3 regions of the Gordonia sp. PvP123 genome follow, and region 2 is predicted to be linked to each of the others. Evidence: riboswitches for the same ligand, from Rfam matches in the RefSeq annotation. Region 2 holds a riboswitch; each other region holds the start of a gene.
What was found. Region 2 has a riboswitch for cobalamin ahead of cobN (cobaltochelatase subunit CobN). Riboswitches for the same ligand answer to the same signal wherever they lie in the genome.
Positions count from the first base shown of each region.

Region 1: another riboswitch for cobalamin. It lies ahead of ABIC25_RS06430 (FecCD family ABC transporter permease); the one in region 2 lies ahead of cobN (cobaltochelatase subunit CobN).
Region 3: another riboswitch for cobalamin. It lies ahead of ABIC25_RS05865 (ABC transporter substrate-binding protein); the one in region 2 lies ahead of cobN (cobaltochelatase subunit CobN).

Region 1 is NZ_JBEPPN010000003.1:213,654-216,927, forward strand. Features, by position in the region: gene ABIC25_RS06420 (alpha/beta hydrolase) at 1-263, shown strand, start outside; gene ABIC25_RS06425 (L-lactate dehydrogenase) at 270-1,223, opposite strand; cobalamin riboswitch at 1,340-1,521, shown strand; gene ABIC25_RS06430 (FecCD family ABC transporter permease) at 1,569-2,648, shown strand; gene ABIC25_RS06435 (ABC transporter ATP-binding protein) at 2,672-3,274, shown strand, end outside.
Region 2 is NZ_JBEPPN010000001.1:56,356-59,629, forward strand. Features, by position in the region: gene cobN (cobaltochelatase subunit CobN) at 1-1,466, opposite strand, end outside; cobalamin riboswitch at 1,539-1,674, opposite strand; gene cobG (precorrin-3B synthase) at 1,678-2,838, shown strand; gene ABIC25_RS00260 (precorrin-8X methylmutase) at 2,852-3,274, shown strand, end outside.
Region 3 is NZ_JBEPPN010000003.1:79,111-82,384, reverse strand. Features, by position in the region: gene ABIC25_RS05875 (flavin-containing monooxygenase) at 1-1,101, opposite strand, end outside; gene ABIC25_RS05870 (TetR/AcrR family transcriptional regulator) at 1,094-1,675, opposite strand; adenosylcobalamin (AdoCbl) riboswitch at 1,781-1,862, shown strand; gene ABIC25_RS05865 (ABC transporter substrate-binding protein) at 1,885-3,274, shown strand, end outside.

The DNA of each region.
Region 1 (3,274 bases), on a different contig from region 2:
AGGTGGCCGCGCGGGTCGGACTGACCATTCCGTTGCACTCACCCGGCCGGGCATTGAAAGATCTCGACTGCCCGACCCTGCTGTGCGTGTGCGACGGGGACACGGTGGCACCGGCACGCTCGACGATCGCCTACGCGCGGCGCGCACCCGGAGCCCGGGTCATCCGATACCCGGTCGGGCACTTCGACATCTACATCGGCGAGGACTTCGAGAAGGTCGTCGCCGACCAGCTGCAGTTCCTGCGCACCACCGTGCCGGCCTGACCCCGACTACAGCCCGAACCGGGCCTGCATCCCCCGCAGCGTCTCCGCCGACGCGAGCAGACCGGCTCGCTCCGCATCCGAGAGCGGGACGTCGAGCCGGGTCTGGGCGCCGCCGCGGTCGACGACGGTCGGCAGCGAGAGACACACTCCGTCGAGTCCTTCGATCCCGTCGGTCCGCGTCGACACCGGCAGCACCCGGTGCTCGTTGTTCAGGATCGCCTCGACGATGCGCGTCGACGCCAGACCGATCGCATAGTTCGTGGCCCCCTTGCCCTCGATGATGGTGTAGGCGGCATGCACGACCTCGTGGTGGATGCGTTCGCGTGCAACCACATCCAGCGCCGGACGACCGGGCAGCGGGGTCCACGACGTCAGCGGCACCCCACCGATCGTCGCCGAGCTCCACAGCGGGATCTCGGTGTCGCCGTGCTCGCCGGCGATGTAGGAGTGCACGCTCTGCACCGCGACACCGCAATGCTGCGCGATGAGGAAACGCAGCCGGGACGAGTCGAGCACGGTGCCCGAGCCGAAGATCCGGCTGGGCGACAACCCGCTGATCTGCTGGGCGGCGTAGGTGACGACGTCGACCGGATTGGTGACCATCACGTAGATCGCATTCGGGGCCACCTCGAGCACCCCCGGGAGGATGGCGCGCGTCAGACCGATTGTGGCCTCGGCCAATTCGAGACGCGACTGACCCGGCTTCTGCTTCGCACCGGCGGTGAAGACGACGACGTCGGCGTCCGCGCACACCGACACGTCGTCGGAGCCGATGATGTCGGCACGCGGGACGAACTCGAGCCCGTGGGACATGTCGAGCACCTCGGCGGTCACCTTCGCGGCGTTGATGTCGAGGAGCGCGATGGTCCGTGCAACACCCCGGATGAGCGAGGAGTAGGCGATCGCGGTGCCCACCGCACCCGCCCCGATGATGGCCAGCTTCGTGTCTCGTACGTCCATCGGTTCACCGTTTCCGCGTCGGGTTCATCGATCGTCGGCATCCAGCGTAGGTCCTCGCACGGCCGCTGTCCGGGGACGCACGCCGACCGCCCACCGATCCGCTGGACGGTGTTGATAGCGTGTGCGGCGAGAACGGTCACACCCGCACACGTGGGTGTCAGGGAATCCGGTGCGAATCCGGGACTGGCGCGCAGCGGTATGGGGGACGGAACCGGCACACAGCCACTGGGGCGACCCGGGAAGGCGCCGGCTCCGGACGAACCCGAGTCCGAATACCGGCCGCTCTCGCTCGAGTCCACCGTGTATCTCGCGCACAGATACCCAGACCGTAAGGCAGTACAGTCCGTGTCCCGTCGTATCGACGGCACGACCGAGATCGCCACCGCCCCGCCGGTACGGCGACTCCCGTCGACGCCGCTAGCCGCAGTTCTGCTCGTCCTCACGCTCCTCAGCATCGCCCTGGCCACCGCGTTCGGCGCCGAGACCATCCCCGTCGGCGACGTCTGGCACACCGTCGCCGGACGCCTGACCGGCGCCGAGACCGATTCCGCGCACGCGGTGATCATCTGGGATCTCCGGCTGCCGCGGTCCGTCCTGGCCGCGCTCGTCGGCGCCGGACTCGCACTGGCCGGCGCTCTCATGCAGGCCCTGGTCCGCAACCCCCTCGCCGAGCCGTACCTGCTCGGCGTGTCCGCCGGCGCGGCGGTCGGGGCCACCGCCGTCATGACCCTCGGCGTGCTGGGCGGCCTCGGGGTGTGGGCACTCTCCGGCGGCGCGCTCCTCGGCGCGCTCGCGGCCACCGTCACGGTGTACCTCGTCGCCCGCGCCCAGGGCGGGTTGACCGCGCTGCGACTCATCCTGTCCGGCGTCGTGTTGTCCTCGGCGTTCATGGCGTTGTCGTCGCTCCTCGTGTTCACCGCCGCGGATCCCCACGCCGCCGACAACGTGATGTTCTGGATGCTCGGCAGCGTCGCCGGCGCCACCTGGGCGAAGGTGCAGATCGCCGGGGTGGTCGTGCTGGTCACCATCGTGGCGATGCTCGCCATCCACTCCTGGCTCGACGCCTACGCGGCCGGCACCGACACCGCGACGTCGCTGGGTGTACCGGTACGCGCGATGCGCAACGCGCTCTTCGGGATCCAGGGCGTCCTGGTGGGCGTGCTCGTCGCGGTGGCGGGTGGGATCGGCTTCGTCGGTCTGATCGTCCCGCACGCCGCCCGGCTGCTCGTCGGCGCCACCCACCGCGCGATGCTGCCGGTGGCGGTATGCGGCGGCGCGCTGTTCCTGGTGTGGGTCGACGTCATCTCGCGGGTCGCGGCCGCGCCTCGGGAGATGCCCCTGGGCATCGTCACCGGGTTGATCGGCGCGCCGATCTTCCTGTTCCTCATGGGTCGACGCCAGTATGTGTTCGGCGGCGGCTCATGACCAATCCACCACCGATCCGCTCGATGGCGTTGCGCGCGAACGCACTCGCGTGTCGACGGGGCGGCCGCGTCGTCCTGCGCGATGTCGATCTCGACGTCCCGGCGGGCACCCGACTGGCCATCGTCGGCCCCAACGGTTCCGGCAAGACCACCCTGTTGCGCACGCTGTGTGGGCTCGAACGTCCCGTCGCCGGCACCATCGACGTGGGTGGCGAGGACCTGCATCGACTCCCGTCGCGGCAGCGGGCCCGCTCGATAGCGGTGGTGGGCCAGGAGGAACAGCCCTCGGCCGAACTGACCGTCGCCGAGGCGGTCGGCCTTGGCCGGACCCCCTACCGCTCGGCCTGGTCGGCCGGGAGCCCCGACGACTCGACGGTGGTCGGCGCGGTGCTCGCGCAGGTCGGCCTCGACGGCTGGGGCTCCCGTTCGTGCACCCACCTGTCCGGCGGCGAGCGGCATCGCGTCGTCCTCGCCCGTGCGCTCGCACAGCAGACGCCGGTCCTGGTGCTCGACGAACCCACCAATCATCTGGACGCGGCCTGGCGCCTGCGGCTGATGGAGATCCTCGACGAACTCGACGCCACCGTGCTGGCAGCGATGCACGACCTCGACCTCGTCCTGCGCCAT
Region 2 (3,274 bases):
GGACCCCAGTGCTCGGTGACCGCCGAACGCAGTCCCTCGGGCAGGGTGTCGAACCACGCTCGGTAATCGCCCGCCGAGAGGCGGATCGGGTTTGCGGCGAGGGTCTCCTCGGTGAGCCAGTCGGCATCCTGGCCGCCGGTGGCGATGATCTCGTGGATCAGTTTGTCCGAATCATCCTCGGCGAGACCGGGAACCGATCCCGGACCGGACTCCGGTCCGATGTCGTACCCGGCCGCGCGCATCGCATCGAGCAGGCGCAGGAGGCTGCGCGGGGTGTCGAGTCCGACGGCGTTGCCGATCCGGGCGTGCTTGGTCGGGTAGGCCGATAGCATGACCGCGATCCGCTTGTCCGCGGCCGGTGTCCGACGCAGCCGGGCGTGCGCGGTGGCGATGCCTGCCACCCGGGCGCAGCGCTCGAGATCCGGCTGGTACCACGGCAATCCGTCGTCGTCGAACTCCTTGAAAGAGAACGGCACGGTGATGATCCGACCGTCGAACTCGGGCACCGCCACCTGGGTGGCGACGTCGAGCGGTGACAGTCCGTCGTCGCTGTCCTCCCAGTCCGCGCGGGAACCGGTGAGGCAGAGACCCTGGAGGATCGGGACGTCGAGTGCGGCGAGTCGCTCGATGTTCCACGCCTCGTCGTCGCCACCGGCCGACGCGGTGGCCGGGGTGGCGCCGCCGGCGGCCAGCACGGTGACCACCAGGGCGTCGGCGGTACCGAGCAATTCGAGGAGGTCGTCGGGCGCGGTCCGCAGCGACGCACAGAAGATCGGCAGCGCTCGCGCGCCCTTCGCCTCGATGGCATCGCAGAGCGCGGCGATGTAGCGGGTGTTGCCTGCCAGGTGCTGGGCGCGGTAGTAGAGCACGGCGATCGTGGGGGCGTCGGGACCTTCGTGGCTCGTCGCTTGCGCTCCTCGCACCTCAGGGAGCGGAGAAGGCTCGGCGTGCGCTCCTCGCACCTCAGGGAGCACAGAAGGTTCCGGCCGCGGAGAAGGCGTCCGTTCCAGCACACCCCACGCGGGCGTCTGCTGCGGGAGTTCGAAACCGTTGCCGGTCAGCAGGACGGTGTCGGACAAGAAGTGGTGCAGGTTGACGAGGTTCGCGACGCCGCCGGCCGCGAGGTAGTCGTGGGCCTGCGCGGCGACACCGGACGGCACGGTGGAGTGCGCCATCAGGTCGGGGTCGGGCTGCTGCTCGCCGGAACACACCACGAGCGGCTTGCCGGTCGCCTCGACCGCCGCGAGCCCGTCCTCCCACGCGCGCACTCCGCCCAGGATGCGTACGACGATGAGATCGGCGTCGGCGGCGAGTCGCGGGATGTCCTCGACCAGGATGCGAGAGGGGTTTGCGCCGCGGTAGGACACCGACGCCTCCGTCGGAGCACTGCCCGACGGTGTGTTCTCCTCATGGGCCGCCGAGGCCGTGAGCAGATCGGTGTCCGAGGTCGAGAGCAGCAGGATCATCGTGTCTCCTCGCCGGGTTGTCGCGCCCGGGTGCGTGTCGGTGCCGTGGGTGGCGGGTGCAGTGCGAGGGACTGGTCTGACTCCCGGATGGCCGGTCGATCCCGGCTCCCCGATCACAGTGGCGCGACCGCGCCGGAATCGCACCGGCTTCAGCCCGCTCGCGGTGCGTTCAGCCTACGGCCACCGCACCCGCCGGTCGTAGGCTGGTGGGATGAACCAGCCAGCCCGGGCCGCCGCCGACCGTTGCCCAGGGGTCTTCGACACGCATCCGGCGGCCGACGGCGCACTGGCCCGGGTCCGGCTGCCGGGCGGGCGGATCCGTCCGGATCAGCTTGAGGTGCTCGCCCGGGCGGCCGCCGACCATGCCGACGGGCACCTGGAGTTGACGGTGCGCGGCAACCTCCAGCTGCGCGGGATCACCGACGTCGAGGCCGTCGCCGAGGCGGTCGTCGCGGCCGGGCTCGCGCCGAGCAGCACCCACGACAAGGTGCGCAACATCGAGCTGAGCCCACTGACCGGGCGTATCGGCGGGGTCGCCGACGCGCGTCCGCTCGCCGCGGCCCTCGACGACGCGCTGCGTGCCGACCCGGCCGCGGCCTCCTTGTCCGGCCGGTTCCTGTTCGGGATCGACGACGGCCGCGGGGACATCGCCGCCCGACGCCCGGATGCGTGCGCGGTGATCCGGGCCGACACGCCGTTCGCGGCGGACATCAGCATCGCCGGGGTCGCCGTCGGGTCGGCCACCGGTCCGGAATCCATCGTGAGCGCGCTGATCGCGGTGGCTGCCGGTCTGGGCGAGGTCTCGCCCGGCGCGTGGCGGGTCCGCGACCTCGACACCGACGCCCGGCGTCGACTCACCGACCTCGTCGCGTCGGGTCTCGACCCGGTGATCGACGACGACCCGGACACCACGCCGAGCGCCCCCGGCGAGCCGATCGTCGGCTGGTTCGACCAGGACGACGGCGCGGTCCTGCTCGGCGCGGTCGTCGAACTCGGTCGGTTGCCGGCCCGGCTGGCGGAGTTCATCGCGGCGGTCCAGGCGCCGATCGTGTTCACGCCCGACCGCGAGATCCTGCTCTGCGATCTCGGCGAGGGCGTGGCCGAGACCGTCGTCCGCGTGCTCGCCCCGATGGGCCTGATCTTCGATGCCGCGTCGCCCTGGGCGTCCGTCAGCTGCTGCGTCGGAGCGCCGGGGTGCGCGTCCGCCCACGCCCCGGTCCGGGACGACCTGATGGCCCGTGTGCAGGCCGGCGACCCCGTCGACGAACGCGAGCACTGGGTCGGTTGCGCCCGTGGTTGCGGATCGCCGGCCGAATCCCACCTCTCGGTGGAGGCCACGCCCGACGGCGGATACGAACGGCGGCGCCGTTAGGCTCGTCAGCACCATGACCGAGTACCTACGAGACGGCGCCGCGATCTACCGTCAGTCCTTCGCCACGATCCGCGCCGAGTCCGACCTCTCCGCGTTCGCGCCCGACGTCGCGACCGTGGTCGTCCGGATGATCCATGCATGCGGCCAGACCGACCTGACGCGCGACGTGATCGCGACGCCCGGTGTCGTGGCGGCCGCGCGCGGCGCGCTGGAGGCCGGCGCCCCGATCCTCTGCGACGCCAACATGGTGGCCTCCGGCATCACCCGCAAACGCCTCCCCGCGGACAACGAGGTGCTCTGCCACCTGTCCGAACCCACTCTCCCGACTCTTGCCGAGCAGCTGGGGACCACGAGAACCGCTGCCGCACTGGAGTTCTGGTTGCCCCGCCTGGAAGGTGCGGTGGTCGCGATCGGCAACGCGCCGACCGCACTGTTC
Region 3 (3,274 bases), on a different contig from region 2:
CAGGGTGCGCCCGTCGCGTCCGGTGATCGCCGACGCGATCGGCGGTTCGGTGGGGGTGAACCCGGTGGCGAAGACGACCGTGTCGACCTCGTGTTCGCGGCCCTGGTCGTCGACGGCGCCGCGTGCGGTGAGGCGGGTGATCGCGCCGGTCACCGTTGCATTGTCGCGCTGCAACGCGGGGAACCATTTGTTGGTCAACAGCATCCGCTTGCAACCGATGGTGTAGTCGGGGGTGAGCCGACGGCGCAGGTCGCCGTCACGGACCTGGATCCGCAGCTGCGCCAGCGCGATGGTCTTGGCGATCGGGAGCAGTTTGGGGTTGCGGGCCATCATCAGGACGTAGGCCTCGCGATAGGTCCACACCATCCGCCGGACGAGCCGGTGGACACCGGGGACGCGGCGATAGAGTGCGCGTTCGAGGGAACCGATGGTGCGGTCCAGACGCGGCACGACCCAAGCGGGAGTGCGCTGGAAGACCGTGAGATGTCCGACCTCGTCGACGATCTCGGGCACGATCTGGATCGCCGACGCGCCGGTGCCGACGATCGCGACGCGACGTCCGCGGAGGTCGTGGGAGTGGTCCCACTGAGCGGAGTGGAACACGGTGCCGGTGAACTCATCGGCTCCGGCGACCGGTGGCAGACCCGGCTCGGACAGCGCACCCGGTGCCGCGACCAGGTAGCGGCAGCGAACCTCGCCATCCGTCGTGACCACGACCCATTCCTGCGCCGCGCCGTCCCAGTGAGCCGATGTGAGTGCACAGTTGTAACGGATCTGGTCGGCGAAATCGGCTGCGACCGAACGTAGATACTGGTGGATCTCGTGGCGGCGACCGTAGGTGTTGGACCAGTCCGGGTTGGGGGCGAAGGACAGGGAGTACAGCGACGTCGGGACGTCGCAGGCCGCGCCCGGGTAGTCGTTCTCGCGCCAGACCCCACCCGCGCCGTCGCCACGTTCGATGGCCAGCGTCTGCAACTGCGGATGATCCGTGCGAAGACGATGCAGGGCGGCGAGACCGCCGAACCCGACGCCGACGACGAGGACGTCCACGCGCCGGGGCAGCGTGTTCTGCTGCGGGAGAGTCGGACTGGGTTCAGTCATGGGTCAGGAGTTCCTTCCATACGGGCAGGAGGTGGTCGAGCAGCGCGCGGTCGGCGTCGGGTGAGCGCAGGATGCGCGACACCGCCAATCCGCGTGCGAGTTCGATGGAGAGTTCGAGTTCCGCGGCGGTGTACCGGTCACCGAACAACTCGGCACAACCGACGGCGAGTGCGTCGGACACCTGCTGTTCGAGCGGGATGATCGCGGTTCGCAATCCGACGTCGCAGCGGGCGGCGACCCACAGCTCGAGAGCGGCGTCGAACAGCGGGCCGCTGAACGCCTCGATGAGTATCTCGAGTCCCTCGTCACCCGTCCGGGGCCGCGACAGGATCTCTGCCAGCCGACGCTCGACCAGGTGTCCGACCGCGGCAACCACCAGTGATTCCCGGGTGGGGAAGTGATGCAGGAGAGCGCCGCGGGAGATACCTGCCCGGCGGTTGACCTCCTGCGTCGTGGTGGCGGCGTAGCCGACGTCGACCAGGGCGTCGACGGTCGCGTCGAGGATGAGCGCACGCGTGGTCGCGGTGCGTTCGGCCTGCGTGCGTCGGCGCGGGGCTCGGGTGGGCTCGGTCACATCGACGACGATAGCACAAACAGTCCGGACTGCTTGTAAGTTCCGGGGATCATCCACCGCACGCCGCATGCGATGTCGTGATTGTCCACTCCGTACGATGACCGGGACGCAAGGGAACCCGGTGCGAATCCGGGGCTGTCCCGCAACTGTGACCCGACCTCGATCGGGAAGCCAGATCGCTTGCGTCTTCGCGACCCACGAGGATGGACATGAAAAATTCAAGATCGACAGCTGCGCACGCAGCTCCCGAATTGACCCGACGCCGGCTGCTACGCGGAGCCGGTGGGATCGCCGGCCTCGCCGGTCTCGGCGCGGTGGGCCTGCTCGCCGGTTGTGCCGACCGGCCGAGCCCGGCAGGCGCTCCGAGCGGCGGTACCCCGGTCCCCGGCGGCACATTGCGCGTCGTCTTCGCGGGCACCTCGGCGACCGCCGATGTCCTCGACCCGCACGTCGTCGGCCACTCGGCGGGTGGCGCACTGTCCAAGGCGGTGTGGGATCACCTCGTCGACTACAACAACGACCTCACCCTCGACTATCGGCTCGCCGAGTCGCTGGAACCCAACGCCGACGGCTCGCAGTGGCGGATGGCGCTGCGCCGGGGCGTCGAGTTCAGTGACGGTTCGCCGTTCACGTCTCGCGATGTCATGTGGAGTCTCGAGCGCATGCTCGACGAGGAGAAACCGTCGGCCGGTGACCTCGACATCATCGACCTGTCCCGCACCAGGCCCGACGGCGATCACGCCGTCGTGGTGTCGATGAGAGAACCCGTCGCCGACTTCGGTTCGGTGCTCGCCGGTTGGTACGTCTACGTGATCAAGGACGGTACGACGGAATTCACGCCGTCGTCGCTTCCCGTGGGGACCGGCCCGTTCGTTCTGGAGTCGTGGTCGCCGGGCGACCGGTCGGTGTTGACCCGCAACGAGAACCACTGGGATCAGCGGCCGCACCTCGACGGGCTGGAGATCCTCCAGGTCGCCGAAGCCGACGCCAGATTCAACGCGTTCGGCTCGCAGGAGGCCGACGTCGTCTACGAACTCTCGCCGGCGCAGGGCAACATCCTGCGATCGCAGTCCGACGTCTACCTCGTGACGCCGCCGGTGGGCACGATGAGCTCGTTCACGATGCGTACCGACCTCGCGCCGTTCGACGATCCGCGAGTACGGGAGGCCCTCAAGCTGTCGGTGGACCGGCAGGCGATGGTCGACAAGGTGTATTACGGGTTCGCCGAGGTCGGCAACGACCTGTACGGCAAGGGCGCACCGTTCTACGCCGACATGCCGCAACGCGCGTACGACCCGGAACGAGCTCGCCGCCTGCTCCGAGAGGCGGGCAAGGAGAACCTCGTCGTCACCCTGCACACCGCGGACGTCAGTCCCGGCCAGTTGGCCTCGGCGACCCTCTTCGCCGAGCAGGCCAAGGCCGCCGGGATCACCGTGAACCTCGCCGTCGAGCCGGGCGACACCTACTTCTCCCAGGTCGTCGGGTCCAAGCCCTTCACCCAGTCCGGTTGGTGGAACTACAGTCTGGACTACTTCTACGGGCAGACCCTCACCTCGGACGCCCCGGCCAACGCGACCGCCTGGCGTCGTCCCGCGTGGG